Regions from separate parts of the Arthrobacter sp. CAN_C5 genome, predicted to be linked through region 2. Evidence: riboswitches for the same ligand, from Rfam matches in the RefSeq annotation. Region 2 holds a riboswitch; the other holds the start of a gene.

Region 1 (15,236 bases), 1.1 Mb from region 2:
TATGTGGTGTTGCGCACTGGCAGCTCGACCGCATCCACACTGGCCCGCTCCCACTTTCCGAGCGTTGGCTCCAGCGGGTTGCGGGCGGCTGGTCGACGTAGCGTGCAGGTCCTCCCACTTCCTGGTGCCCGACGACGTCGTGAACCAGGAGTGTCCCCCGAAGACACGCCCCTCGGGTGCCAGAACCAGGGGAAACCTGCACGGCCCAGCCCCTCACGCATCCGGGGCCTTCCGGAGGGCGCGGCCCATGATCGCGGACGTCAGCGCGGCCACCAGTTCCTGGTTGGCCAGGGGGTTGCTGAGCAGGGTGAAGTCCACGGCGCCGACCGCGGGGAGGTCGAAGCGGTTGCTGACCTGGACCAGGTCCTCAGGGATGAGGGATTGCGGGAAAACGGCCAGACCAATGCCGGCACGCGCTGCGGCCAGGACCCCATTGATCTCCCGGGTGTTGCAGGTGATGCGCCAGGTCCTGCCGGCCTTTTCCAGAGCATCGATGGTCATCTGACGGGTGAGGCTGGGGGACTGGTAGACGATCAACGGAACCGGTGCGCCGTCCTCCAGGGTGGTCTTCCCGTGACCTGCCCAGACCAGCTGGTCGCTCTGCACCAGGGTTCCCTCGCCGGTGCCGCTCATGTACTTGATGAAAATCAGGTCCACCTGGCCGGCCCGCAGCCGGCGCAGCAGCAGGGGGCTCTGGGTGACGGTGAGCTCGAGGTTGATCTGCGGGTAGAGCTGACGGAAATGACGGAGGATGCGGGGAAGCTGGGTGACGGCCAGATCATCGGCCACGCCAAACCTGAGGCGGCCCCGCATGGCCGAGCCGGAAAAGTACGCCACGGCCTGTTCCTGCGCCGCGAGGATGGTCCGGGCGAACCCTGCCATCGCGTCACCGTTGTCGGTCAGGCTGACGCCCCGGGTGTCCCGCAAGATCAGTTGGCGCCCCGCGGCCTCCTCCAGCTTCCGGATGTGCTGGCTGACCGTGGGCTGGCTCAGGTTTAACCGGCCCGCTGCGCCGGTGAAGCTGAGGGTTTCCGCCACGGCGAGGAACGTTCTGAGCTGAACCGGGTCATACAATGGCGGGCCCATCTATTACGTTTTCGAATACGAGTTATAGCCACCATACGCTTTCATGATGAATCGGCGGTGCGTAGCGTGGAAAGCGTTCCCCCACTCCCAGCACAGGAAGACACCTTGGCACCCCCACCCCCCTCCGCCGGCCCGGCCGGGGACCCCACGCTGACCGCACCCATGCCGATCACCAGCGCGCGCCCTGCTTGGCGCGACACCTTCATCTCCCTCCGCATCCCCAATTTCCGCCGGTTCGCGATCTCCCACCTGATCGCCGTCATCGCGATGTGGATGCAACGAATTGCCCAGGACTGGATGGTGCTGGAGCTCTCCGGATCGGTCACTGCCGTCGGCATCACCGTGGCCCTGCAGTTCGCCCCGTTCCTCCTCCTGGGGCCCTACGGTGGGATCATCGCGGACCGCTACCCCAAACGCATCCTCCTGATCATCACGCAGAGCCTGGCGGCACTGATGGCCGCGGTGATGGCTGTCCTCGCCCTGACCGGGCTTGTGGAGGTATGGCATGTCTATGTCATCGCGTTCACCCTGGGGCTGGTCACCGTGGTCGATGCTCCGGCGCGACAGGTCTTCGTCAATGACCTGGTGGGCCCAATGCACCTGCGCAACGCCATCAGCCTGAACTCGTCGATCTTCCAGGTGGGTGCAATGGTGGGCCCGGCGATCAGCGGTGTGCTGATCACCGCGATTGGCGGCGGCTGGGCGTTCGCGGTGAACGCTGTCGCATGCCTCTACACGGTGATCACCCTCGCACTGCTGCGGACCGACCAGTTGTCGGTGGCCGCCCGGGTGCCCCGGGCCAAGGGGCAGCTCCGCGAAGGCGCCCGGTACGTGATGCGGAAGCCCGCGATCTTCTGGTGCATGCTCACCGGAGCGTTCGTTTCGGTGTTCGCCATGAGTACGCCCGTGCTGATGGCGGCGTTCGCGGACACCGTATTCGACTCCGGCGCCCAGGGGTACGGATTCCTCAACACCGCGCTGGCCACCGGGTCGCTGGTCGGTGCGCTCGCCTCCACCCGACGGACCACCCTGAGGCTGAGGGGCGTGCTCGGGGGTGCTGCCGCGTTTGGTGGTTTCATGGCCCTCGGCGCGGTTGCCCCGAACCAGGCAGTCTTCGCCATCCTGATGTTCCTTGCCGGGATCGGCTGTCTCTGGTTCATCACCGGCGCCAACCAGCTGGTGCAGATCTCGTCCAACCTCGCGATCCGGGGCCGGGTGATGGCCCTGTACATGATGGTGCTCATCGGTGGGCAGGCGATCGGCGGCCCGATGATCGGCTGGCTGGCTGAGAACATCGGGGCTTCCACCACGGTGTTGATCGCTGGTGGCGTGCCACTGCTGGCGTCCGGAGTGATCGCCGTCGTCCTCGCCCGGAAGGGACAACTGACCCTGCGGTTCCGCTACACCCACACCTCCCAGAGCCGACGACGGCTGGTGGCGATCGTCCCGAAGGATCCCGCAGCGCGGCGCCACGCAGCTGTCTGACGGGGGACGCATCTACCTGGAGCCCCGTGCACCTTCCGTCGCCCGGGCTCCGAGGGTGGGCGGGATAATGCACTATGACAGTTGCCCTGGTTGTGGTTCTTTTCGTCTTCGCCGCGCTCGCCGAAATCGGCGGTGCCTGGCTTGTCTGGCAGAGCATCCGTGAGGGCAGGCCATGGTGGTGGGCGGGGCTTGGGGTGATGGCTCTCGCCGCCTACGGGTTCATTGCGACCCTGCAACCGGACGCCAACTTCGGCAGGATCCTCGCAGCCTACGGAGGGGTCTTTGTCGCTGGCTCGCTCGCGTGGGGAGTAGTTTTCGATGGGTTCCGCCCAGATCGCTGGGATCTGGCCGGGTCTGCGCTCTGCCTCGTGGGGGTGGCGATCATCATATTTGCGCCGCGGCCGGTGGTCTGAATTCAGAGCCTAAGAAAGCCAGAAGCGTTCCCGGGGAGATTGGAGCGGGCGACGGGAATCGAACCCGCGTATCGAGCTTGGGAAGCTAGCGCTCTACCATTGAGCTACGCCCGCCTGGAGACCAGGCCACACTGCGGCTCTGATCCCGGCAAAAACAACGAGATTCAGCCTACCCCAACCTCACCGTTGCGAAAACACGTGACCTGGGAAAACCCGGGGTACGGACAGGCAGCCTCGGGCAAGCGGTCCAATCACCGTGCCGAAGTGGAAGTGACTCCCAGCCCCCGGCTCGCACCGGTGTGGGTACCCTAAGACCATGAGCGTCGAGAAGAACACCCGGGACATCGAAGCGGGAATCGAAAAGGATTTCACAGCAAAGATGAGCTACGGGTCGTACCTGTCGCTGGATGAGTTGCTGTCCGCCCAGCACCCGGTGAGCCGGCCGGAGCACCACGATGAAATGCTGTTCATTATCCAGCACCAGACGTCGGAGCTGTGGCTGAAGCTGGTACTCCATGAGATGCGCGCCGTCCATGCGAAACTGCAGGGCGATGACCTGCGCTCAGCGATGAAGGGCATCGCACGCATCAAACACATTCAGCGCTCCCTCACCGAGCAGTGGTCGGTACTGGCCACCCTGACACCTTCCGAATACGCAGAGTTCAGGGGAGACCTGGGGGCGTCCAGCGGATTCCAGTCCTATCAGTACCGGGCCGTCGAGTTCCTGCTCGGCAACAAGAACGCGGGCATGCTGGAGGTTTTCACCAATGACCCGGCAGCCCGGGAACTGCTCTCGGAGCTCCTGGACCAGACGAGTATCTACGACGAGTTCATCCGGCTGCTCTCCCGCCGGGGCCACGCCATTCCCGCCGAGCTGCTCGACCGGGACGTCCGCACGGCGCACGTTTTCAACCCGGATCTGGTCCAGGTCTACAAGGCGGTGTACGAAAACGCGGCCGAACACTGGGACCTGTACGAGGCGTGTGAGGAACTGGTGGACCTTGAAGACAACTTCCAGCTCTGGCGGTTCCGGCACCTGAAGACCGTTGAACGGACCATCGGATTCAAGCGCGGCACAGGCGGGTCCTCGGGTGTCGGCTTCCTGCAGAAGGCCCTTGAGCTCACGTTCTTCCCCGAGCTGTACGCCGTGCGCACCGAGATCGGTCGATAACCACTAACGCCTTGGACTGCGGTATTTTTGAACCGTGCTGATCTCCGACCGCGACATCCGAACCGAAATTGACCGCGAGCGCATTGTGCTCGATCCCTATGATGAGGCGATGGTCCAGCCCTCCAGCGTGGACGTACGGATTGACCGCTACTTCAGGTTGTTCGACAACCACAAGTACGCCCACATCGACCCGGCCGAGGACCAGCCCGACCTGACCCGGTTGGTGGAGGTGGACGCCGATGAGCCGTTCATTCTGCACCCCGGCGAGTTCGTGCTCGGATCAACCTACGAGACCGTGACGCTGCCCGACGACATCGCCGCCCGACTGGAAGGCAAGTCCTCCCTCGGCCGACTCGGCTTGCTGACGCACTCCACTGCCGGCTTCATCGATCCAGGCTTCTCCGGTCACGTCACCCTCGAACTCTCCAACATGGCCACCCTGCCGATCAAGCTGTGGCCAGGATCGAAAATAGGGCAGCTCTGCTTCTTCAGGCTCACCTCCCCGTCGGAACATCCTTACGGGTCAGGACCGTACGGCAACCGCTACCAGGGACAGCGCGGCCCGACGGCGTCGCGCAGTCACCAGAACTTCCACCGCACCGCTATCTGAGACCTAGTAGGACGGCACGACGGCGGGAGCCACCTTCGCCGGTGGCTTCACCGGGAGCAGCACCAGGAGCCCGGCGAGCAGCACCACCAGAATGCCGATGATCCCGTACCGCTGCTCACCGAAGATGGTGATCGACGCGGCGAAGAGGGCCGGGGCGAGGAAGCTCACCGCACGGCCGGTGGTGGCGTAGAGGCCAAACAGTTCACCCTCTTCTCCCGCAGGCGCCAGGCGGGCCAGGTAGGCGCGGGAGGAAGCCTGCGCCGGACCGACGAACAGGGTCAGCATCAGCCCGAACACCCAGAACGTCACGTCTCCGGTCCAGGTGAAGCCCAGCACCTCGTGGGTGCCCGGTCCGAGGATCAGGACGGCGGAGCCCGCAATCAGCAGGCCAATCAGCGCGACGATGATGACCCGTTTCGGGCCCACCCGGTCGTCGAGGAAGCCACCGACGATCGCGCCGACCGCGGCGATCAGGTTCCCGGCGATGGCGAAGACGATCACCTCGCTCAGCGTGAACCCGAAGGTACCCGCCGCGATGATGCCGCCGAACGTGAAAACCGCCGCAAGACCGTCACGGAAAATGGCGCTCGCCAGGAGGAAGAAGATGGTGTGCGGGCTGGTCCGGTAGATCGCCCTGACCCGGCGGAACAACAACCCATAGGACGCGAGGAAGCCCAGCTGCGCTGCCTTGTCCTGACGCGGGACTTCCGGAACCGCAAACATCACCGGCACCGCGAATGCCAGGAACCAGAGGGCCGAGAACACCGCGACCAACCGGATGTTCAGGCTGTCAGTGGTGTCGGAGCCAAACCAGGTGAAGGCTGGCTCCACAAACGCGACCAGCACCAGAATGAGCGCGACAATTCCGCCGACATAACCCATCGCCCACCCGAACCCGCTGATCCGCCCGATACTGCGTGGGGTCGAGATCTGGGTCAGCATCGCGTTGTAGTTCACGCCGGCGAACTCGAAGAAAATGTTGGCCAGGGCGATCAGGGCGACGCCCAGGAGCAGGAACTCCGGTTGGGGGAAGACGAAGAAGCAGAGGCCGGTGAGCAGGGCCACCAAAAGGCTGTTCACCCCCAGCCAGAGCTTCCGCCGTCCACCGTTGTCGGAGCGTTGGCCGGTCACCGGCGCGAGTAAAGCGATCATGGCGCCTGCAATGGCGAGGCCCCAGCCCAGCACCACCGAGGCCCGGGCTTCCCCGCCGAAGGCGTCACTGGTGAGGTACACCGTAAACACGAAGGTGGTCATCACCGCGTTGAACGCGGCCGACCCCCAGTCCCATGACGCCCACGCGAGTACTGGCCGCGACAGGAGCCTGCCCGCACCGCTCGCCTGGCCTGGAACCGCGTCCTTCTCCCGGGCGCTGGAGGAGTGCTGGGACGGTACCGGCTGGGGGGATTCCACGCTCATAGGGTGAATGCTATCCCGCGTTGCCCCCTGCGCAGCTGAGGTAGAAGGCCGTGACGGAACTAAACGTGTAACCGCCACCAGGTATTCCGCGCCGATCATCTCCACTGCCGACGGCGTAACCCGGCGGGATGCCCTGTATTCCACAGGTAGAATAAGTCGAAGCCCCTGACCGTCCGTGCTGTCAACAGCTGACCGTCTCACGCTGAGAGATCAGGAGATCATCGTGCTAATCGTGCTCATCGCGTTGTTCGCGGTAGCCTTTGTTGCGCCCCTGATCTTCCGCCGGCTCGGACGCTCGGCCTTCTACGTGCTGGCCGCCGTCCCCGCTGCTGCGTTCGTCTGGCTGGTCATCACCTTCGACCAGTACACGGGGGAGGGGCAGAACCTCCTCGAGGGCCAGCCCAACGCTCCACCGTCCATCATCTTCCGGTGGATCCCGAGCCTCACCCTGGAACTGGCCTTCCGGATGGACACGCTGGCCGCCGTGCTATCGCTCCTCATCCTCGGAATCGGTGCCCTGGTCCTGTTCTACTGCGCACGGTACTTCAAGCAGAACGACCCCAATCTGGGGCCGTTCGGCGCTCAGCTCCTCGCGTTCGCCGGTGCCATGTTCGGGCTGGTCACCGCCGACGACATGATCCTGCTGTTCATCTTCTGGGAACTGACCACTGTCCTGTCCTACCTGCTGATCGGTTACTCCCGGCACCGTCTTGCGGCACGCCGCGCCGCCCTGCAAGCGCTGATTGTCACCACCCTCGGCGGGCTCACGATGCTGGTCGGCATGATCATGCTGGGCCAGACCGCTGGCACCTATCGGATCTCGGACATCATGGCCCAGTCCGAATCGCTGCTGTCCAACGGGCTGGTGGTCGACGTCGCGATTGGTCTGATCCTGGTCGGAGCGGTCACCAAGTCGGCGCTGATCCCGTTCCACTTCTGGCTCCCCGGCGCCATGGCCGCTCCCACCCCGGTGAGCGCTTACCTGCACGCGGCAGCGATGGTGAAGGCCGGCATCTACCTGGTGGCGCGTTTCGCCCCGGGGTTTGCCGACGCCGCCTCCTGGCTGCCGATGATCATGATCCTCGGATTGGCCACCATGCTGATCGGCGGGTGGCGGGCGCTGCGCCAGCACGACCTGAAACTGATCCTCGCGTACGGTACCGTCAGCCAGCTCGGATTCCTCACCATGGTGGTAGGCCTGGGCGGGCCCGGCGGGGCGCTCGCCGGCCTCGGCATGCTCGTGGCGCACGGGCTGTTCAAGGCGACGCTGTTCCTGGTGGTCGGCATCATCGACCACCAGGCTGGCACCCGTGATATCCGCAAGCTCGCTGGAATCCGCAAAACTGCCCCCGCCCTCGCCGTCATCGCGACCATCGCCGCAGCATCAATGGCCGGCATTCCACCCCTGCTGGGTTTCGTGGCCAAGGAATCAATCTTCGAGACCTTCGTCCACCAGGCAGAGATCGATCCCACTCCCATCGGCACCCTGCTGCTCATCGGCATAGTGGCCGGCTCGGCGCTCACCTTCGCCTACAGCGCCCGGTTTGTCTGGGGCGGATTCGCCTGCAAGGGGAAGGAAGCCACTGAGTTCACCCGCGTGGAGAAGTCATTCCTTTTCGCCCCGGCCCTCCTCACCGTCTTCACCGTGGGGCTTGGACTCTGGCCGGCCCCGCTGGACGCCATCATTCAGCCGTACGTGACGCTGTTCGAGGCCGACGGCGAGGACAGCTACCTTGCCCTGTGGCACGGTTTCACCCCAGCTCTCGCCTTGTCAGTGGTCACCATCGTCGTCGGCGTCCTCTTGTTCTGGTTCCGCGCCCAGGTGGAGCGGACACAGTCCAGGGTGCCGGCCCTGATCGACGCCGAACGCGGCTACAAATACACGATCGGTACGCTCGACGACGTCGCCGTCTGGATCACCGGACGCACCCAGCGAGGTTCGCTGGCGTTCTACCTCTTCGTCATCCTGACCATGGCCATCATCACTCCGCTGACGGCGATCGTGTTCTACGACGCGCCGCTTCCGGACCAGTGGCACTACGCGGACTCGCCGGCGCAGGTGGCGGCCGGCGTCGTCATCATCCTTGGCATCCTCGCTGCGATCCGCGCCACCAAGCGGTTCATGGCGGTGCTCATGGTCGGGGTGACCGGGTATGGAATGGCACTGATTTTCGCGCTGCAGGGCGCCCCCGACCTGGCGTTGACCCAGATGCTGGTCGAGACGATCGTGCTGGTCGCCTTCGTGCTCGCGCTGCGCTCGCTACCCGCACGGCTGTGGCAAAAGGAGCCGGGACGGTACCGGTTGCTCCGCGCCGTCCTGGGGATCTCCTTCGGTCTGGTCATGGCGGCAATCGCGATGTCCTCCATGGCCTCACGTATCGCCGCCCCGGTGTCCCTTGAATATCCGGGCCTGGCCTACGAGGGCGGAGGCGGGGAGAACATCGTCAACGTCACCCTGGTGGACATCAGGGCCTGGGACACTTACGGCGAGATTTCGGTGCTGGCCATTGCCGCCACCGGTATTGCCAGCCTGATCTTCATCCGCGGGCGCGGTGACACCCGCCAGCGGGCCGAAAGCGTCAAATCCGGTTCGGTCGATCGCGGGCAGGAACCCCTGGGCGTGTTCGGGCGGGAAGCCGCGGCGCTGGAGCTGGCGAAGAAGTTCTCGTCGGTCTCGCGGGACGCGTGGCTGGTGGCCGGACGGACCCTCGCACCCGAGCGCAGGTCGATCATCTTCGAGGTCATCACCCGGCTGCTTTTCCACTCGATCATCATTTTCTCGATCTACCTGCTCCTTGCGGGCCACAATCTGCCGGGCGGTGGATTCGCCGGTGGGCTGATGGCCGGGCTGGCACTGACCGTGCGCTACCTGGCGGGTGGGCGCTTCGAGCTGGCGGAAGCCAGCCCGGTCAGTGCGGGGGTTTTGCTCGGTGCGGGTATGGCGACCACCTCCCTCAGCGCATTGATCCCGCTGCTGCTGGGCGGTCAGATCCTCCAGACCGCGATCCTGGAGTTCTGGATGCCAGTGTTCGGGGACGTCAAGTTCGTCACTTCGACCATCTTCGACATCGGCGTCTATCTGGTGGTCGTTGGGCTGGTGCTGGACGTGCTGCGCAGCCTGGGCTCGGAGATTGACGAACGCAGCGAGGGCCTCTCCGCATCGACCGATCCGGACGACATGCAGGCGCAGCAACAAGAACATACCGAGTCCGGCGAGGGAGTGGCCCGATGAGCGTGAACATCACCCTGCTGGTGGTCATGGCAGCCCTCTTCGCGGGCGGCATCTACCTGCTGCTGGAGCGCAGCCTGACCCGGGTCCTGCTGGGCCTGATCCTGCTGGCCAACGGTGCCAACATCCTCCTGCTCTCCACCGGAGGCCGGGCTGGCGTCGCACCGCTGTACTCAGAGGAAATCCCCGCGGACGCCTACTCTGATCCGCTGCCCCAGGCGCTGATCCTCACGGCCATTGTGATCTCCTTCGCCGTCACAGCCTTCATGCTGGGCATCATCTACCGGTCCTGGGTGCTGGGCAGGCGCGATGAGGTGCAGGACGACATGGAGGACCGCAGGGTGGCCAGTCAGAGCAGCTTCGACGCCGAAGACGACGCCGATGTGCCCGAGGAGACCACCGAGTTCACGCCGCTTGAGGAGGCCGAGGAAGCCCCCGGATCCCAGAACGCAGGAGTCCTCGACCTCTCTGCCGACCCGAAGGAGCCACGGTGAACATCGCAAGCTACGCACCGCTGGCGGTAGTCCTGCCCTTCCTCGGTGCGGCAATCGCTTTCCTCCTGATCCGCCACTCAAGGTCACAGCGTGCGGTGAGCATCTCCACGCTGAGCATCACCCTGATCCTCGAACTGTTCCTGCTCCAGAACGCTGCAGTGAACGGCGCAACCGCGGTGTTCATTGGCGGCTGGATGCCGCCGTTCGGGATCACCCTGGTGGTCGACCAGTTCTCGGCGCTGATGCTGGTCATCTCGACGGCAATCAGCCTGGCCGTGCTGGTCTACGCCACCGGGCAGGGAATGACCGACGGGGACGAGGACGGGCCGATCTCGATCTTCCACCCCACCTACCTCATCCTGGTGGCGGGCGTCTCCAACGCGTTCATGTCCGGTGACCTGTTCAACCTGTACGTCGGCTTCGAGATCCTGCTGACCGCAAGCTATGTGCTGATGACCCTGGGCGGAACCACACCCCGAATCCGTGCCGGCGTCACCTACGTGGTGGTCAGCGTGGTGTCCTCCCTCTTGTTCCTGATCGCGATCGGCATGATCTACGCGGCTACCGGCACCATCAACCTGGCCGACCTCGCCGTGAAACTGGGCGAAATCGACCCGGCGACGCAGATGATGCTGCACCTGATGCTGCTCGTCGCGTTCGGGATCAAGGCTGCGGTGTTCCCGCTCTCCTTCTGGCTGCCCGACTCCTACCCGACGGCGCCAGCACCGGTGACCGCAGTGTTCGCTGGCCTGCTTACCAAGGTGGGCGTGTACGCGATGGTTCGCACCGAGACCCTCCTTTTTCCGGGCGACCGGATCAATACGCTGCTGATGGTGGTCGCGATCCTCACCATGGTGGTGGGTATCCTCGGTGCCCTGGCACAGTCCGACATCAAACGAATGCTCTCCTTCACCCTGGTCAGCCACATCGGATTCATGATTTTCGGGCTGGCGATTTCGACGGTGGTCGGCTTGGGTGCTGCCATTTTCTACGTGGCCCACCACATCACCGTGCAGACCAGTCTCTTCCTGGTCACTGGGCTGATTGAACGTCGTGGCGGGACCGCCAACATGGACCGCCTTGGCGGTCTGGCCAAACTCTCTCCGCTCCTCGGAATCCTGTTCTTCATCCCGGCCATGAACCTTGCCGGCATCCCGCCGTTCTCCGGCTTCCTTGGCAAGCTGGGGATCCTGCAGGCAGGCGTCGAGCTGGGCTCGCCGATCGCCTACGTGGCCGTCGGCGCCAGCGTGATCACCTCCCTGCTGACACTTCTGGCGATCGCGAGGGTCTGGAACCGCGCGTTCTGGCGCCGCCCGGAAGACGCCCTCCATCCCGACCCCATCCTGCTGGCAACCAAGGCTGACGGTTCAGCGGTCCGCACCTCGCAGCGCGTCAACGGTGAAACGACCGGCCGGTTCTCCGGACGCAACCCCGTCAACCTGCTGCCACGCACCATGGTCGGTCCGACCATGGGACTCGTGGGGCTCGGCCTGCTGCTCACCCTGCTGGCTGGCCCGCTGTTCGAGATCAGCGACAACGCAGCGAAAAACATGCTGGAACGCACCGACTACATTGAGGCTGTCCTCGGCGAGGGGAGCGCACCATGACCCGGCAGAAGATCCCGTTCATCACCGAACTGCCTCTGATCATCTGGCTGGTCATTGTCTGGGGTGCACTCTGGCAGGACTTCAGCCCGGGTAACCTCATCTTCGGCGGCCTGATCGCCTACGCCGTCGCCAATCTGCTGTACCTGCCCCCGGTGGAGCTCAGCGGACGGTTCAACGTGCTCTACGCCGTGCCGTTCGCGGTCCGGTTCATCTACAAGCTGGTGGTCGCAAGCTTCGAGGTGTTCTGGCTCTCGTTGACCCGCGGGCCGCACCTTGTGAACGCCGTCGTCGCCGTGCAATTGCGTAGCCCGTCAGACCTGCTGGTCACCACCACAGGGCATGCCCTGTCCCTGATCCCCGGATCGCTGGTGATTGAGGTGGACCGTTCCACCTCAACCCTGTACCTGCACTGCCTGAACGTCGTCACCCCCGAAGATGCTGCAAAAATCCGGTCCGACGTGCGCGCCACCGAAGCCTGGCTGATCAGGATCATGGGAACGCGGGACGATCTGGCGCTGCTGACAGCCGAGGACCGGTTCGATGAGGAGAACGACTCCCGTCAGGAAGGGGCCAGCACATGATGACTGTCGCCATCATTATCTCTGCGGGCCTGCTCGTCCTCGCCGCCCTGTGCGCCCTGTACCGCATTGCCCGGGGCCCCTCCATCCTGGACCGGGTGCTCGCCATCGACGTGCTGCTCGCCACCATCGGTGGGGCACTTGCCATGGATATGGCGGTCAACCGGCACCTGGACAACGTGGTGCTCCTGGTAGCCATCTCGGTGATCGGGTTCATCGGCTCGGTCACCGTGGCGCGCTTCGTGACGGACAGGAAATAGGACATGAACGAGACAGTGAATGACGCCCTGACCGCCGTGTTCCTGATCGGCGGATCCCTCATGTCCGTTGCTGCCGGTGTCGGGCTGCTCCGGTTTCCTGACCTGTTGGCCAGAATGCATGCGGCCACCAAACCCCAGGTGTTGGGGTTGCTGTTGTTCCTGCTGGCGATGGCACTGCAGCTGGGCAGCTGGGTCCTGCTGCCCGTGCTGTTGTTGTGCTGGATCTTCATGCTGCTGACCGTCCCCGTCTCGGCCCACATGGTGGGACGGGCAGGCTACCGTACCAAGCACATGCGGCGTGACCTGCTCAGCATGGACGAACTCGATGAGGTCGTAGAGAAGGCGGCCGGCAAAAGGGCGCCCGACCCGAATATGGCCGAGCGCCCCGACGAGACGTAAAGCGGGCGCCTAGGTCAGGTCGCGGGTCTTCGCGAACCGGAGGGCTGCCTTCTGCGTGGTGCGGTTGGTGAGGACCTGCAGGACCGCTCGGACGGCCCCGGAAATCAGGGCGAACGCGATGGCGGAGCGCAGGCTGTTCTCGAGGGCGTCCTCATCCTTGGGTGATGCCTTGCCGGTGGTCTTGTGCCAGATGAAATCCACCAGCTTGGCGCCGACAATTCCGGCTCCGAGGCTCAGTGCTACGCCGAGCAGTTTCATAAACTGGTTCATGGGTGTCTCCTTCGATGGTTGCTCTTTTTCCTAGCCTAGCGTTTCGCCTCGTCGACAACGACGCATCCGTCGCCGAACGCTGGGTGGTTTGGGGGCGGAGTGAAACGATCAGGTGTACGCTGGAAAATGCTAAACATACGACAGGGGAGCGCCGCTCAGATCATGAGCGGGCGCTGAGAGTGCGGACTACCGCAGACCCTCGAACCTGATCCGGCTAGTACCGGCGAAGGGAGTCGAGTATCTCAGGGTGCCCGGCCAGTGGCATTGCTGCAGGCCTTAGGTGCCCTCCCCTCCTGTACCTCAGGAGGAATTCAACATGGCTTCATCACCAGCACAAACCCGTAACACCCCCACCCGACGCCCCAACTATCAGTGGCGCGTGGTCGATATCGTCGTCGCGTCGGTGGTGGCGGTCGCCGTCGGGGTGGTGTTCTTCGCCTGGTCCGCCGGTTACACAGGCATCGCAGCGATCACCAGCGCGTTCCCGCCCTTGGCAGGACTCTATACCGGAGGGTGGCTGATCGCCGGGGTTCTCGGCGGCCTCATCATCAGGAAACCCGGCGCGGCCATTTACTGCGAGGTGCTGGCGGCCGCCGTTTCGGCACTCCTCGGCACCCAGTTCGGCCTGACCACCCTGCTCTCCGGTGCCATCCAGGGACTGGGGGCGGAACTGATCTTCCTGCTGTTCCTCTACCGCAAATGGAACCTCGGGGTGGCGTTGCTCGCCGGGCTGGGTGCTGGACTGGCCCTCGCCATCTCCGAGAACATCCTCTACAACGCCCTCTGGGCCGTGGAATGGCAGCTCATGTACGTGCTCTTCGCATCCATCTCCGGTGTGGTGATCGCGGGGCTTCTCTCGTGGCTGGCCGTCCGGGGACTGGCTAAGACAGGCGTCTTGTCCGCCTTCGCCGCCGGACGAACGGCTGACGTCTAACCGGTATGGCCGAGCAAACGAGGGAGCGGGCAGCCGTCAGGATCGCAGCCTGCGGCTGGAGCTGGCGGCACGCCGGGCGCAAGAGACCAGCGGTCCAGGACATTGACCTGGTGGTCGAGCCCGGGGAACGGGTGTTGTTGCTCGGCGCGTCCGGTTCCGGGAAGTCCACCCTGCTGCATGGCCTGGCGGGCGTGCTCGGCGACGACGGTCAGGGCGAGGAGCACGGTTCCCTCACCCTCGACGGAAGCCCGCCCGGCCGGGTCCGGGGACGCGCCGGGCTGGTCCTGCAGGACCCCGACACGCAGATCGTCCTCGCCCGGGTGGGCGACGAGGTGGCGTTCGGGGCCGAGAACCAGTCCGTCCCCCGCACGGAGATCTGGGAGCGGGTGTGGTGGGCGCTCGACGACGTCGGGCTGGACGTTCCCCTGGACCGGTCCACCACCGCGCTTTCCGGCGGGCAAAAGCAGCGCCTCGCTCTCGCCGCGGTGCTGGCCATGCAGCCCGGGCTGCTGCTGCTGGATGAACCGACAGCCAACCTCGACCCCGAGGGTGTCCTGGAGGTGCGGGACGCCGTCGTCCGTGTCCTGGATCGAACCGGTGCCACCTTCGTGGTGGTGGAACACCGGGTGGCGGTCTGGGCTGACGTGGTGGACCGGGTGGTGGTGCTGGCGGCCGACGGCGGTATCCTCGCCGATGGCCCGCCGGGCACCGTCCTCACTGACTCCCGCACCCGCGAGCGGCTGGCGGAGGCCGGCGTGTGGATCCCCGGGCACCAGCCAGCCGTGCCAGGGCTGCTGCCGTCCCCCGGGGACCCGCTGCTGGCAGCCCGTGGGCTTTCGGTCGCCCGGACCAGGCGCGGTCCAGTGGTGCTCGACGGCGTCGACGTTGACCTGCAGGCGGGGGCGTCGCTGGGCATTGTCGGACCCAACGGGGGCGGCAAATCCACGCTCGCGCTGACCCTGGCCGGGCTCCTTCCGCCGCGGGGCGGAGTGCTTCAGGCCGCTCCGGCGCTCGCCCGCGGCGCCAGCACCAACCCCCACGCCTGGAAGTCAGCCCAGCTGGTGACCCGGATCGGAACCGTGTTCCAGGAACCCGAACACCAGTTCCTCACCCACCGGGTGATCGACGAACTCGAATTCGGGCCGCGCCGCCTGGAAGGCAGCGACGAGGCGACCCTCCGGCGGCGGGTCGATCCGATCGCTGAGCGGCTCAGGCTCACATCGCTGCTGCATGCCAACCCCTTCACGCTCTCCGGCGGTGAAAAGCGCCGCTTGTCGGTGGCGA
Region 2 (15,236 bases):
TGAGGCGTGGGGGTGGGGCGATGAGCACCGGGCCCAGCCACTCGCCGTGTCGATCACGCAGACCACCGAACTGGGCACCCTCTACACCGTCGACGAAATCAGGGCCATCGCCGACCATGTCCATGACCGCGGCATGCATCTCCACATGGATGGTGCGAGGCTCGCGAACGCCGCGGCTGCGTTGAACCTGCCCCTGCGCGCCTTCACCCGGGATGCCGGCGTCGACATCCTCTCCTTCGGTGGCACCAAAAACGGGTTGCTGTTTGGGGAGTGCGTGGTGGTGATGAACCCCGAGGCAGCCACCGGCCTGACGTACCTGCGCAAAATGAACATGCAACTGGCCTCCAAGATGCGGTTCATCTCGGCCCAGCTGATCGCCCTCCTGGAGGACGGTCTATGGCTGCGTTCAGCCGCGCACTCGAATGCGATGGCGGCGCGGCTCACCCTGCTCGTGAAGGAGATTCCGGGCGTGCAGCTGACGCAGCAGACAGCCGCCAACGCGGTCTTCGCGGTGCTTCCCCGGGACGCGGCCAACCGGGTCCGTGAGCAGTTCAAGTTCTACGACTGGGACGCCGTCACCGGTGAGGTGCGCTGGATGTGCTCGTTCGATACCACCGCCGAGGACGTTGATGCCTTTGCCGAGGCAATCCGACGGGAGACGGCAGCCAGCATTGCCCCGAGCTAGCACAACCAGCTGCTGACACATCGGCGAGCCTGACCGGTGCGCGGGCGCACGTGCCATAGCCTTCCTGAGTGAGCGCAATTGGCGATCTGACCCCGATGCCCCGCGAGTTCCAGTCGGCCCTGACCGAACTCCGGGAAGCAAAATGCCGCAGCGAGATCCGGCTGGATGAAATACCGGCCCCCTCGCGGTTGGCACCGTTTGCCGTGGCCCTCGGAGCGGAGGTCTTCCAGGCCGGACCGCAGCGGATGCCGGTCCACGGACCGGCACGCGCTGCGTTCGCCGGGACCGAACCCGAGGAGCTGGCCACGGGCCGGTTCATTCTCCTGCATGACCCGAGCGGATCAGACCTGTGGGGCGGCACTTTCAGGGTGGTCACCTACATCCGGGCCCAGCTTGAACCGGAGATGGGTAATGACTCGCTCCTCGGATCGGTGGCCTGGACCTGGCTGGCCGAGGCACTGCAGAACCACGGCGCCGAATACGGCTCGGCTGGCGGAACCGCGACCCGCATCCTTTCAGAAAGCTACGGCACCCTCACCGACCGGCCCGACAGGATCGACATCGAGCTCCGGGCATCCTGGACCCCGGAAACACCGAGGGTACGGAACCATCTGGAAGCGTGGGCGGACATGGTCTGCACCTTCGCCGGTCTGCCACCCTTGCCTGACGGAGTGGCCTCGCTGCCCAGCCGGCGTCGTCACTAAGCCGTTCACCCCCGTGGCTCCAACTGAGGCATGCGCCCACTGGCACAGCCGCCTGGACGGCGCGGCTAGACTGGATCCATCATGACCTCGCAGACTTCTGAGCATCCTGACAATCGCGCCCCGGATGCTGGCGCGCCAGTTGAGGACGTCGCTGAACCGCTCCCCCTTCCCCTGCTTAATGAGCCCAGCGACGGCGTACCGCTGGTCATCGACACCCGGGCCGGACTGGAGCGCGCGGCCCGCGCGCTGGCCCAGGGCACCGGTCCCGCAGGGGTCGACGCCGAGCGCGCCTCAGGGTTCCGGTACGGGCAGCGGGCTTTCCTGGTGCAGATCCGCCGGGCCGGGGCTGGCACGTGGCTGATTGATCCTGAACCCTTTGAAGATCTGCGGATCATCGATGAATCTCTTGAGGGAGTCGAATGGATTCTCCACGCCGCCTCCCAGGACCTACCCTGCCTGTCAGAGCTGGGCATGTGGCCCGACCGGCTGTTCGACACCGAACTCGCGGCGCGGATTGCCGGGATGCCCCGGGTGGGTCTCGCCGCGGTGATCGAAAGCTTGCTGGGGTACACCCTTGCCAAGGAGCACTCGGCCGCCGACTGGTCCCGCCGTCCCCTGCCGGAGCCGTGGCTCCGGTACGCCGCGCTCGACGTCGAGGTCCTGACCGAACTGCGCACCGAGCTGATTAGTTTGCTCTCCCGTGACGGGAAGCTCGAGATTGCCGAGCAGGAGTTCGAGCACATCCGGAGTACGCCGCCCGCCGAGCCCCGGGTCGATCCGTGGCGCAGGACGTCCGGCCTACACCAGATCAGGGATCGGCGGCAGCTGACGGCAGTGCGCCAGCTGTGGCTTGAGCGCGAGGACCTGGCGAAGAACCGCGACATCGCTCCCGGCCGCCTCATCCCGGACTCAGCCATCCTTGCCGCGGCCAAGGCCATGCCCAGCACGGTCCCCCAGCTGCTGGGAACAACAGGCTTCCATGGTCGCGCCGCCGCGAGGGAGGCACCACGTTGGCTCCGCTGCATCAGCGAGGCGCGAACCCTCACCGCCCTCCCTGAAATGCAGCTGCCCACCAATTCGCCGCCACCCCCACGGGTCTGGGCGGACAAGGACCCCGAGGCAGCGGCACGCCTCGCAACCGCCCGCCCCCGGCTGGCAGTCGTCGCCGAGAGCCTCAACCTGCCCATCGAGAACCTATTGACTCCCGACTACCTGCGGCGGGTGGCCTGGCGACCGCCAGCCGAGATCTCCCTCGAGTCGATCAGTGGGGCACTGGCCGAGCTGGGTGCACGCCCCTGGCAGGTGGAAAAAACAGCGGCCGTCCTCACCGTCGCCTTCCTCGATCCCGATCCCCTGCCAGAGAAGGCACCGCGGACCTCCGATCCGAACCGCTAGAAGCTCCCGATAGGGACCTGCGATCGGGCAGTGTTCTTGCAGGCTAAGTTACCCGCTAGTAACATAAGGTCGAATTGCAATCACAGATCGTATGAAGACTCGATGAGGAGCAACAGGTGAGCACCACTACAGGGCCAGCACAGACCGGTGCAGGACGCCGGATCAGGGACGTCGTCTTTGTCGATGGCGTCAGAACCCCGTTCGGCAAGGCCGGGGAAAAGGGCATCTACGCCGGAGTGCGCGCCGACGACCTGGTGGTGAAGTGCATCCGCGACCTGATGCGCCGGAACCCCGGGCTTCCGGCCGAGCGGATTGACGACGTCGCCATCGCCGCCACCACCCAGACTGGCGACCAGGGACTGACCATCGGGCGCACCGCAGCGCTCCTGGCGGGCCTCCCCCGCACTGTTCCCGGCTTCGCCATCGACCGGATGTGCGCGGGCGCCATGACTGCCGTCACGACGACGGCGTCGGGCATTGCCTTCGGCGCGTACGACGTCGTGATTGCCGGCGGTGTCGAGCACATGGGAAACCACCCGATGGGCGCTGATACCGATCCGAACCCCCGGTTCATTTCTGAACGGCTGGTGGATCCCGCCGCGCTGAACATGGGCAATACCGCCGAGAACCTGCACGACCGCTTCCCCGCCATTACCAAGGACCGGACCGACGCGTACGCCGTCGCCAGCCAGACGAAGCTGGCCGCCGCCTACGCGGGCGGGCAGATCCAGCCCGATCTGGTCCCCGTCGCCTCCCGCAAGGAAGGCACCGGATGGACCCTCAACACGGTCGATGAGCCGCCCCGGCCGAACACCACCACCGAGGACCTCGCCGCCCTGCGCACCCCGTTCCGTTCGCATGGTCGGGTGACCGCTGGCAACGCTGCGGGCCTGAACGACGGCGCCACGGCGGCTCTGCTCGCCTCCGCGGAAACCGCTGCTGAACTGGGCCTGCCCGCCAAGATGCGACTGGTTGCCTACGCCTTTGCCGGCGTGGAGCCCGAGGTGATGGGAATCGGACCGGTACCCGCCACCGAAAAGGCCCTCCGCCAGGCGGGGCTGTCAATCGAGGACATCGGCCTGTTTGAGATCAACGAGGCCTTCGCCGTCCAGGTGCTCTCCTTCCTGGACCACTTTGGCATCGCCGACGACGACCCACGCGTGAACCGCTATGGCGGCGCCATCGCCGTCGGGCACCCCCTGGCCTCCTCCGGAGTGCGGTTGATGCTGCAGCTGGCCCGGCAGTTCGAAGAGGACCCGTCGGCGCGGTACGGCATGACCACCATGTGCATCGGCCTGGGCATGGGTGCCACGGTGATCTGGGAAAACCCTCACCACCCGGACTATTCGACGAACGCAGCGGAGGACGCAGCATGAGCTTTGACCGTTATGAGAAACTCGCGGCGCTGGTGCCCGACGAGGTCATCACCCACTCCTACGTGCAGGACATCGACCTGCCCCAGGAGGGCGGGACCCTCGCGCTGATTACCCTGGATAACGGGTTGGATCACACCAAGCCCACTACCCTCGGGCCCAACACGCTCATCGAACTCGGCACAGTGCTGGAGGGGCTGAAGACCCGCGCGGCCAACGGCGAACTGGCGGCCGTCGCCATCACCGGGAAGCCCTACTTCCTGGTTGCCGGTGCCGATCTGTCGACCGTCAAAACGCTCAAGGCCGCCGAGTACGGTGCCCTGATGGCTGAGTTGGGCCACGAGGCCTACAACCTTCTGGGGAGCCTCGGCGTCCCGAGCTTCGCCTTCATCAACGGCGTGGCGCTCGGTGGCGGCCTGGAGGTGGCTCTCGCTGCCGACTACCGCACCATTTCCACTGGTGCCAACGGCATTGGCCTGCCCGAGGCGTTCATCGGGCTCGTCCCGGGGTGGGGTGGGGTCTACCGCCTCCCGCGGCTGATCGGTCCGGCCGCTGCCATGAAGGTGATGATCGAGAACCCGCTCAGCAACAACCGGATGCTCGACGGGCGCTCGGCGTTCGACCTCGGTATCGCCGATACCTTGCTGGAGCCAGCCGACTTCCTTGAGCAATCCCTCGCCTGGGCAGCCGGCGTCCTGAAAGACAGCTCAGCCGTCGACGCGCGCCGTGCCACACACGCCGCATACACCGACGCCGACTGGGATGCTGCGGCAGCAGCCGGGCGGGCCTTCGTGGACGCGAAGACCTCCAACGCCGCACCTGCGCCCGGGAAGGTCCTCGACCTTTTTGAAGCCGGGAAGAACCGTACCCGCGAGGAGTCGGCCGCCGCCGAGTGTGAGGCCCTGACCCACCTCATGCAGACGCCCGAGTTCCACGCGACCGTTTACGCGTTCCTGGATCTGGTGCAGAAGCGGGCGAAGCGTCCGGCAGGTGCCCCCGACCGCAAGCTCGCGCGCAAGGTGACGAAGGTCGGCGTCGTCGGTGCCGGTCTGATGGCCGGACAATTGGCGCTGCTCTTCGCTCGGCAGCTCAAGGTCCCCGTGGTCCTCACCGATATCGATCAGCAGCGCGTCGATCAGGGGGTAGCCTATGTCCACGCCGAAGTAGACAAGCTGCTGTCGAAGAAGCGGCTGTCCCCCGATGCGGCCAACCGGACCAAGGCGCTGGTCTCCGGTTCCGTCTCGAAGCAGGCCTTCGCTGACGCCGACTTCGTGATCGAAGCGGTCTTTGAAGAGCTCAGCGTCAAGAAGACGGTCTTCGCGGAGGTGGAGGCAGTGGTGTCACCCGAGTGCATCCTTGCGACCAACACCTCCTCGCTGTCGGTCACCGAGATGGCGGCCGACCTCTCCCACCCCGAACGCGTTGTGGGTTTCCATTTCTTCAACCCGGTAGCGGCCATGCCCCTGTTGGAGATCGTCAAGGCGCCGCACACCGACGACGCCGTCCTGGCCACGGCTTTCGCTCTGGCCAAGGAACTCAAGAAGTCAGCCGTGCTGGTGCAGGACGCGACGGCGTTTGTGGTCAACCGCATCCTGGGCCGGATGTTTGGTGAGATCACTGCGGTGTTCGACGAGGGCACCGACGCCGCGACCGCCGACAACGCGCTGCGCCCGATGGGGCTCCCCATGACGCCGTTCCGTCTGCTCGCCCTGGTGGGACTACCGGTGGGTCAGCATGTCCAGGAGTCCCTGCACGCGTCATTCGGTGACCGGTTCCACGTATCGGCCAATCAGCAAAAGCTGATCGACGCCGGAATCAAGGGACTATGGGTCAGGGGCGAGGACGGCACCGAGACGGTGCCCGAGTCGACCCTGGCGCTGATGTCCCGTGGCGATGCGCCGTCGGACAGCGCCGAGGTGCTCCGCCGAACCCAGGATGCCCTCGCCGACGAGATTGGCCGGATGCTCGATGAGGGAGTGGTTGCCGCGCCCGAGGATATCGACCTGTGTGTCATCCTCGGTGCCGGCTGGCCCTTCCACATGGGCGGAATCACCCCCTATCTGGATCGGGTGGGCGCATCCGAGCGGGTCAACGGGAAGACCTTCCACTAGGACCCGCCCCCTCAAGACCCGCGACCCCGAACGGCGCCCGTTCCCCCCTCTCAGGGGGCGGGCGCCGTTCCCGGTTCTGGCCCAGTCCGCTCACTCGCACCGGAGGAACTCCACCGGCTCCGCTGTGGCACCACGTGCCGCCGGCAGTGTCCCGGGCAGGAAGGCAATCCCCATCACGATCAGGCCGTCGGGAGATAAGTTGTGCACAATTTAGTTTACTGATTGGATAGAGTCATGGAAGGTGACCTTCGGCTCGAGAACCAGCTGTGTTTTGCGCTCTACGACGCGGCCCGCACCATGGCGGGCGCCTATCAGACCGCGTTGACACCCCTCGGGCTCACCTATCCGCAGTTCCTCGTGTTGCTCGTCCTCTGGGAAAAGGACGGCAGTACCGTGTCGCAACTGGGGTCCCGGCTGCATCTTGATAGCGGCACACTCTCACCGCTGCTTAAACGGCTGGAGGCACTTGGGTTGGTGGAGCGTCGCAGGGAAAGCCAGGACGGCCGCACGGTCACCATTCGCCTGACCGAGCGCGGCGCGGGGCTCGAGTCCCAGGCCGCCACGCTCCAGGGAGACCTACGGGACCAGCTCGCAATGAGCGATGAGGAGCTCGCAGCGCTCCACGTCCTGGCAGCACGTTTCTGCAGTGTTGCCAGGTCGCCAACGGCTGGAACACCGTCACCGGCGGAGCACGCCTGACCTCCACCTTGACCGCTCGACCTTCACCCAGCACCAGACCAACCACCGACCGCTTGACCAATCACCGAGGAGAACCATGAACGCCATCTACACTGCCGAGGCCATCGCCACCGGAGCCGGACGCAACGGCCGGACCCGCACCGACGACGGGCAGGTTGATTTTGCCCTTGCGGCACCGAAGTCGCTGGGCGGTTCCGGTGAAGGGACCAACCCCGAGCAGCTGTTCGCGGCCGGGTACGCCGCCTGCTTCCACTCGGCGCTCCAACTTGTCGCCCGGGAGGCCAAAGCCGATCTGGGAGACTCCAGTGTGGGTGCGAAAGTGGGCCTGGGCCGCAACGATAACGGTGGTTTCTCACTTCAGGTAACCCTTGAAGTGGTTGTGCCCGGCCTGTCACAGGACGAGGCACAGGCCCTGGCGGACAAGGCGCACCAGGTATGCCCCTACAGCAACGCGGTCCAGGGCAACATCGATGTTTCTGTGATGGTGTCTGACGACTGAGCCGGGGCTTCATTCCTGCCCGGTGCCTAACCCTGGTGCGGCGCCACAACGACGGCAGCGCGCCGGGTGCGGTAACGCCCCAGTAACGCGGACTGGTCCACACTTAATCTGCTTCGACCTGAGTCGATGTGGAGCGACGCCCGGTCAACCGGTGGCGGCTCCGGAAGTGTGAGGAGTGCTCCATGACGTGGTCCGGCTGGTTCAATCACGGCGCCCCTGCCGGCGGTTTCGCTGGCGGACCGTCGATCGTGTCCCGCAACAATACGGTCTGCAACATCTACGTCCGCGGCGCAGACAACGCCCTCTGGCAGAAAGCCTTCTGGAACGGCGCCTGGCACGACTGGGGCCGCCACAACGACGGCGGTGTTCTCGCCTCCGAACCCGCCCCCGGCTCCATGGGCGACAACCACGAACACGTCTTTGTCCGCGGCACCGACGGCAACGTCTGGTCCAAAGCCTGGACTGGAAGCGGCGGCTGGTCCGGCTGGTTCAACCACGGCGCCCCCGCCGGCGGTTTCGCCGGCGGACCGTCGATCGTGTCCCGCAACAACAGGGTCTGCAACATCTACGTCCGCGGCGCAGACAACGCCCTCTGGCAAAAAGCCTTCTGGAACGGCGCCTGGCACGACTGGGGCCGCCACAACGACGGCGGTGTTCTCGCCTCCGAACCGGTCGCCGACACCATGGGGCAGGAGCATGAGCACGTCTTTGTCCGCGGCACCGACGGCAGCGCCTGGTCGAAGGCGTGGAGCCTGGTCCCGACCGTTGTCCTGCATCTGAAGATCCTGACCGCTCCCACGAGCTTCACCGTGGACCAGATGGTGCAGGCCATGCGGACCGTCTACGCCAGCCGGGGCATCAATGTTGCTCTCGGTTCCACCGAGAACCTCAACCTCCCCTTGCTCACGGACCTCGATGTGGGCGGGTGCACCATGGGATCGACCACCACCGAACAGAACCAGCTGTATGGAAACCGGGCCAATGTCGGCAACGACCATGTGGCGGTCTATTTCGTGAGAAGTACCAATCCGCCGTCGAACGGATGTGCAGCCTTCCCAGCCGGCCGCCCCAGCTGCGCGGTGTCCTCCACGGCCAGCAGCTGGACCCTCGGCCACGAGGTAGGCCACGTGCTGGGCCTACCCCATGTCACGCCGACCGACCGGTTGATGACGGGTGGGGGCACCTGGAATGTCACTAATCCGCCACCCGATCTCGACGGTGCGGAAACCACTACGCTGGTCAACAGCGCACTAACAGTGAACGTTTAGGAGAGCGCCATGTCAGTAACCATGGAGGAAGTCCGGGCAGCCCTTGACCCGGATGAGGTCGACTACCCCGAAGCCTCGAGGCTCGGCCCAGAGGCCCTTCCTCATCTGCTGACCCTGGTCCGTGAGACGGAACCCGGACTTGCTGCCAAGGCCGCCTACCTTGCCGGTGCGATCGACAGCGCACAGTCGGAGGAGGTCGTTGCGGCGGCGGCGGCGAACGACGACGCCCGGGTTCGGGTGGCCGCGGCCGAGGCCGCGGCGATGCTGCCTCCGGAGTCGGCCAGCAGGGTGCTGGGCAGTCTCATGCTCGATGATGATCAGGGGGTGCAGAAGCTCTCGCTGCGGTCGGTGTCTACCGGACTCTCCGCCGAGGTGCGCGACAAGGTGGCCGAGGTCTCTGAAGGTGCACCAGATCCCGGCCTGCGCAAGCTCGCCGCCGAAGCACTCGGTCGGATGCGTTAGCAGACCGCCTGGCTGTTCTCGATGAGGACGGGCTACTGGCGTTGCACCAACGTATCCGGCGTGCACGCAATAAGTACACGACGAGTTATCGCCGGAAAGCGGCGGGAGAAGTGGTCGAATCCGGTGGCCGGGGGAAGGCTGCCAGACGCCAGGCAAAGCGCGACAGCCGCTAGCTACCAACCAACACGTGACGCAACGGCGGAAGCTCCTCGAACGCTGGCCTCGCGAACCAGTACCCCTGGAACAGGCTGATTCCGACCGCCTTGAGCGCGAGGTACTCCCCTTCGGTTTCGATACCCTCGGCGAGGACGGTGATGCCAAGCTTGTGCGCCATATCGACGACGCTGGCGACGACGATCTGCCGGGCCGGGCTCGCGTCGATCCCACGGATGAGCAGCATGTCGATCTTGATCAGATCGGGCTGAAACTCGACGAGCAACCCCAGCCCCGCGTGCCCGGCCCCAAAGTCGTCGATGGCGGTGGTGAAGCCGTGCCTGCGGTATTCGGTGATGATGTTCGTGAGGTGGCCGGTGTCGGACACCTCCTCGTTCTCGGTGAACTCGAACATGATTGCGGACGTCGGGAAGCTATAGCGGGCGGCGGCCTGCAGCGTGGCGCGAAGGCAGGCAGCCGGCTCGTAGACAGCGTTTGGCATGAAGTTGATGGAAAGCTTCAGTTCCTGATCCGCAGGGAACAGCCGCGAGGCCAGTTCGATCGCCTTGACCCGGCAATCCTGGTCGAACCGGTACTTCTGCTCCGGTGTCACCCGCGAGAGGACGTCGTAGGCACCTTCGCCGGCGAAGCCCCTGACCAGTGCCTCATAGCCCCAGACCCGCCCGGCGACGGCGTCATAGATCGGCTGGAAGGCCGTGCTGAAGTCAAAGTCCAACTTTGACGAAGTTCTGCAGCCGTCACATGCCATGGGGATCCTCTCGGGGGTTGGGTCTACGGTATGTCACGGGGGCCGGATGTCAGTCGATTTCGGCGTGTCGGACCGTTCCCAGGTATTCACTTGCCCGGCAATGCTGCTGGCCATAAGTGGTGGAAGTGGTTGATCGGTCCGCTACCGTCACCAACCTGCAATTCGTCGGCGTAAGTCAAGGCCTCCTGCAGCCACTTCTTCACCTCACTGACGGCGATACCCCAGTCCCCCGTGCGCGCCATGACGGTCGCAACGGCAGCGGACAATGAACACCCTGTTCCATGGGTGTTGTCGGTCGGGACTCGGGGAGCGAGGAACTCGCGAAGGGTCTCCCCGGCCATTCCTGCCGCATCCACCAGGGCATCCGGGCTCGAATCCGTGAGCAGGTGCCCACCCTTGACGAGGACAGCCGTTCCGGTGCTGGCAGAGAGCCGCTGCGCCTGGTCCAGGGCCTCCGGCCAGTGCGTGGCAACCGGAGCGCCGACCAGAACCGCGAGCTCGGGCAGATTAGGCGTTACCAGGCTTACCGTTCCGACCAGGCCCCGCATGGATGCTTCCGCCGAGTCAGCCAGCAGTCTGTCGCCGCTGGTGGCAATCATGACGGGATCAAGCACCACCAGCTGTGGTTGAACGCGGAGGAGCCACTCGTGGACAACCTCGATGGTCGCCACGTCACCGAGCATCCCGACCTTCACGGCGTCGATGGTCACGTCGTCGCTCACTGCATCCAACTGTTCACGCAGAAACGGGGTCGGTGGAGTGTGCACCGAGCGGACGCCTCTCGTGTTCTGCGCGACGAGCGCTGTCACGACAGCCATCCCGTAACCGCCCATCGCGGCAATACTCTTCAGATCGGCCTGGATGCCCGCCCCGCCCGTGGGATCCGTTCCGGCGATGCTGAGAACGCGGGGGACCCGGCGGAGGGCAAGCGGCCCTAGGATCGCCATTGGCCGGCCAACTCTCGCGCTGCTGCCTCCGGATCGGTCGACGCACAGACGGCTGAGACGACCGCGACCCCTGCAGCCCCGGCGTCGCGGAGGGGGCGTACATCGGATACCCCGATCCCGCCAATTGCCACACACGGCAAAGAGCTTCCCGAAGCCAGAGCACCGAATCCTTCGGTTCCCAACGGATCGGGATGATCAGCTTTGGTGGCTGTCGCATGGATGGCACCAATCCCCAAATAGTCCACGGTCGAAGCCGGCAGGTTGTGAGCGGTCCCGATTTCGCTGCCGGTGGCAGCGCTGAGGCCTACGATCGCACCCGGACCGACGATTGACCGCACCAAATGGACGGGCAGGTCGGATTGACCAACGTGCACTCCGGCGACCTGTGCTCCGCGGGCCCGAGCAGCCAGGAAGACGTCAACCCGGTCGTCGACCAACACGGGGACAATCGATCCAACCGATTCGGCAACCGCGAGAAGTAACTGGAGCAGACCCCTGGTTGACGCGTTCTTGTCGCGCACCTGAACCATGGTCGCGCCGCCGGCCACCGCCGCTGCAACGACGTCGGCTACCGGAGTAGGTTGGCACAGGCCAGTGTCAGTCACAAGGTACAGAGACAGCTGGTCCCGAAGGGTCACCGCCTCGTTCCATCGCTTCATCGCGCGCCGTCCGATGGGCTCACCGCAAGGAGATTCAGACCGGAGGCGACGTCGTCGGGTGTCACGGCAGCCAGCCGGTCGAGGAATTCGATGGCGAAGCTCCCGGGTCCGTTTGCTCGCGCCGCCGCCTGCTCCGCTGCGAGGGTGTACACACCCGTGGCCGCAGTGGCCGCGAGAACGGCATCGTCGGTTAGAGCGGCGAAGGCAGCCATGACGGCCCCCAGCGCGCAGCCCCCACCCGTCACCTTCGTAAGCAGGGCATGCCCGTTCGCTACGACTACGGCATCTCCATCCGGACCAACCATGAGATCGTGGGCGCCTGATATGGCCACAGCCGACGACGTCGACCGTGAGAGTGACCGGGCCGCGTGCAGAGCATCCAGAGGATCGTCGGTGGAATCGACTCCGCGACCACCAGAGCCCGCACCCGCCAAAGCGAGGATCTCGGAGGCATTCCCCCGAATGATCCTCGGGCTCCGCCCCGCCAGCTGACCGGCCAGCTCCGTGCGGACAGAGAGGAATCCGACGGCCACGGGGTCCAGCACCCACGGCGTCCCGGCGGCATTCGCCGCAACCACGGCTTCGGTCATCGCCGTCTGCTGATCCCGCTGGGGAGTTCCCAAATTGATAAGGATCCCCGACGCGACGGAGGCGAACTGCTTGGCTTCCGAGGGAATATCCACCATGGCCGGCGCCGCCCCGACCGCGAGGAGGACATTGGCGGTGAAGTTGGTCACCACCGCGTTGGTAATACATTGGACCAAGGGGGTGGTGGACCGTAATTCTTCGAGCAGTCGAGCACAATCAGATGATGCATGACGAACAGTCATCCACGACATCCCTTCGCTAGTTCGAACTAGATCAGGTTCAACGGGTGTCAATTCTCAGCTGCTTCTGGTGAGCAGCACCCCGTGCCATGGTCACCACCCTAACCGCTACGCCCCAGACCTACCCAAATCCCCGCGCCAGCCCTGCCGGGTAGCGGGACGGTCTCCCCGCCGGTTACTGTGTCAGGAGCGACACGGGGTGCCGGTTCTTGCTGGCTGAGATCATACCCGTCGAACCTGATCCAGTTCGGACTGGCGAAGGGATGTCCATCCGGTCTTTTCGGTCGGTTCATGCGTCTTTTCGCCCCGCTTATCACACGACTTCAGACGGGGTACTGCATGCAACTCACCGAACAGATTGTCCTGGTTACCGGAGGCGGTCGGGGCTTGGGCCGGAGCATCGTCGAGGCGTTCTCGGCTGAAGGCACCCGCGTAGTCATTAACTACCGGGCCAGCTCAGCCCAGGCTCACGAGCTCGCCGCCCAGATCGGTCCGGAACGGGCATTGGCTGCAGCAGCGGATGTAACGGACCCTTTGCAGGTCGGCGATCTTCTCGAACGAGCGCGGGTGCACTTCGGAGCTCCTGTCACCACGGTGGTGAACAACGCGCTGGCATCATTCACTTTCAATGGGGATGCCCGCTCCACCGCAGCGGAGATCAGTTGGACTGATTTCAGCGCCCAGTTCGCCGGCAGCGTCAAAGCCAGCCTGAACACCACGCAGGCAGCACTTCCGGGAATGCGTGGGCACAACTTCGGGCGCATCATCAACATCGGCACGAACCTGTTCCAGAACCCTGTGGTGCCTTATCACGACTACATCGCGGCGAAAGCAGCGCTGCTTGCGCTGACCCGGACCCTGGCGAAAGACCTTGGCCCGCAAGAACATCACTGTCAACATGGTCTCCGGGGGGCTCCTGCGCACCACTGACGCCAGCGCCGGGACCCCCGACGACGTCTTCGATTACATCGCCGCATCAACCCCGCTGGGGCGGGTGACCACTCCGCAGGAGTTCGCCGACGCTGTCCTCTTCTTCGCCTCGCCCTGGGCCCGGTCCGTAACTGGGCAGAACCTGGTGGTTGATGGCGGGTTGGTGATGGACTGATCAATGCCTTGATCAGTCCCGGCTCCCAGGCGGCCAAGGAGCTTCGACTGGTCTAGGCGGCCCGCGGGAAAATGCGGTCGAGCTCCTGCAGTTCCGTTTCTGAGGGTACCCAGCACACCGCTTCGGCGTTCTGCTCGATCTGTTCCGGCTTGGTGGCGCCCGCAATGACCGAGGCGACGGACGGCTGGGCCGCCAGCCAGGAGAAGGCAACCTGCAGTTCGGTCAGGTCACGGGCCCTTGCGAAGGCTCCAAAGTCGGCGAGCTGGTCCCAGTCGGCGCCGTCCAGCAGGTTGGTGCGGGAGTGGGTGAGCCTGCTGCCCGCCGGAACCTTCGATGCACTGTACTTGCCGGTCAGCAGTCCGTTGGCGAGGGGAAAGAAGGGGAGCACGCCGATCCCGTACGCTTCGGCTGCGGGGACAACCTCGGCTTCGATCCCGCGTTCGAGAAGATTCCAGTGGTTTTGGGCCGAGATGAAGGGCGTGTATCCGCCGAGCTGGGCTACGAACTCGGCCTCGGCGAGCTGCCAGCCGGCCCGGTTGGAATGGCCGATGTACCTGACCTTGCCGCTGGTGACCAGGGCGTCCAGCGCAGAAAGGGTCTCCTCGATGGGCGTCAGCGGGTCTGGCGCGTGGAACTGGTACAGGTCGATCCAGTCGGTGCCCAGGCGTCGCAGCGATGCGTCGACAGCCTTCATGATGTACCGGCGCGATCCGCGCGCACCCCAGTCCGGACCGTTGGCGCCTTTCAGGTCCAGGCCGAATTTGGTGGCGATGAGCACGTCGTCGCGGTTCTTGACGAGTGCCTTGCCCAGCATTTCCTCGCTCAGGCCGGGGGTTTTGCCGTAGGAATCGGCCACGTCGAAAAAGTTGATTCCCGCATCGATGGCGGCTCCGATGACGGCGTTGGTGCCACGCTGCGTCTCGGTGGGCGTTCCGGAGCGGCCCAGGTTGTTGCAACCGAGCCCCACCACTGAAACGTTCAGTCCGGAGTTGCCAAGTCTGCGATATTCAGTCATGGGACTACGCTACAACATCGGTTACCCGGGGCACCTTCTGGTGCCCCGGGTAAAATCTCTCATGTTCGGGTTCAGGCGAACCAGATACCCATTTCCCGCTGCGCCGATTCTGCCGAGTCCGAACCGTGGACCAGGTTCTGCTGCACCTTCAAACCCCAGTCCCGGCCCAGATCTCCCCGGATGGTGCCGGGTGCGGCGGCTGTTGGCTCGGTGGCACCGGCGAGGGACCGGAATCCTTCGATGACCCGCTCGCCCTCAAAGATCGCGGCGACGATGGGCCCACTGAGCATGAACTCGACGAGCGGTTCGAAGAAGGGCTTGCCGACGTGCTCCTCGTAGTGCTCTTCGAGCATTGCACGGGTGGCCGACACCATTTTCAGGTCCACCAGGGTGTACCCCTTGGCTTCAACCCGGGCCAGAATAGTCCCGGACAGAGCGCGGGAAACGCCGTCGGGCTTGATCAGTACAAGAGTGCGTTCAGCGCTCACAGAAGTCCTCCAAAGTGTTGGGTATGGCCAGTGGAACTCTACTAAACATTAGTGCCGGGCTCTGACCCGCCCTCGGG

The links. A riboswitch is a leader RNA that binds a small molecule or an ion and turns the genes downstream of it on or off. The one in region 2 is predicted to bind thiamine pyrophosphate.
Region 1: it holds a riboswitch for thiamine pyrophosphate, as region 2 does, so the genes downstream of both, H4V95_RS02740 (ECF transporter S component) here and thiM (hydroxyethylthiazole kinase) in region 2, are expected to answer to the same signal.

What each region holds. Positions count from the first base shown of each region.
Region 1 covers NZ_JAGGMZ010000001.1:544,608-559,843, forward strand. The annotation lists gene H4V95_RS02670 (LysR substrate-binding domain-containing protein) at 214-1,074, opposite strand; gene H4V95_RS02675 (MFS transporter) at 1,192-2,571, shown strand; gene H4V95_RS02680 (YnfA family protein) at 2,646-2,984, shown strand; tRNA gene H4V95_RS02685 (tRNA-Gly) at 3,025-3,098, opposite strand; gene kynA (tryptophan 2,3-dioxygenase) at 3,301-4,155, shown strand; gene dcd (dCTP deaminase) at 4,190-4,765, shown strand; gene H4V95_RS02700 (MFS transporter) at 4,769-6,280, opposite strand; gene H4V95_RS02705 (Na+/H+ antiporter subunit A) at 6,405-9,413, shown strand; gene H4V95_RS02710 (Na(+)/H(+) antiporter subunit C) at 9,410-9,904, shown strand; gene H4V95_RS02715 (Na+/H+ antiporter subunit D) at 9,901-11,511, shown strand; gene H4V95_RS02720 (Na+/H+ antiporter subunit E) at 11,508-12,092, shown strand; gene H4V95_RS02725 (monovalent cation/H+ antiporter complex subunit F) at 12,092-12,349, shown strand; gene mnhG (monovalent cation/H(+) antiporter subunit G) at 12,353-12,748, shown strand; gene H4V95_RS02735 (DUF4235 domain-containing protein) at 12,758-13,018, opposite strand; TPP riboswitch at 13,151-13,267, shown strand; gene H4V95_RS02740 (ECF transporter S component) at 13,335-13,952, shown strand; gene H4V95_RS02745 (ABC transporter ATP-binding protein) at 13,958-15,236, shown strand, end outside.
Region 2 covers NZ_JAGGMZ010000001.1:1,684,411-1,699,646, reverse strand. The annotation lists gene H4V95_RS08025 (low specificity L-threonine aldolase) at 1-685, shown strand, start outside; gene H4V95_RS08020 (DUF3000 domain-containing protein) at 781-1,389, shown strand; gene H4V95_RS08015 (HRDC domain-containing protein) at 1,471-2,784, shown strand; gene H4V95_RS08010 (thiolase family protein) at 2,901-4,160, shown strand; gene H4V95_RS08005 (3-hydroxyacyl-CoA dehydrogenase NAD-binding domain-containing protein) at 4,157-6,268, shown strand; gene H4V95_RS08000 (MarR family winged helix-turn-helix transcriptional regulator) at 6,503-6,967, shown strand; gene H4V95_RS07995 (organic hydroperoxide resistance protein) at 7,044-7,466, shown strand; gene H4V95_RS07990 (hypothetical protein) at 7,649-8,734, shown strand; gene H4V95_RS07985 (HEAT repeat domain-containing protein) at 8,744-9,196, shown strand; gene H4V95_RS07980 (EAL domain-containing protein) at 9,366-10,085, opposite strand; gene thiD (bifunctional hydroxymethylpyrimidine kinase/phosphomethylpyrimidine kinase) at 10,205-11,065, opposite strand; gene thiE (thiamine phosphate synthase) at 11,053-11,724, opposite strand; gene thiM (hydroxyethylthiazole kinase) at 11,721-12,554, opposite strand; TPP riboswitch at 12,546-12,646, opposite strand; TPP riboswitch at 12,737-12,832, shown strand; partial or broken gene H4V95_RS07960 (3-oxoacyl-ACP reductase) at 12,891-13,656, shown strand; gene H4V95_RS07955 (aldo/keto reductase) at 13,709-14,671, opposite strand; gene ndk (nucleoside-diphosphate kinase) at 14,743-15,159, opposite strand; gene H4V95_RS07945 (DUF4233 domain-containing protein) at 15,201-15,236, opposite strand, start outside.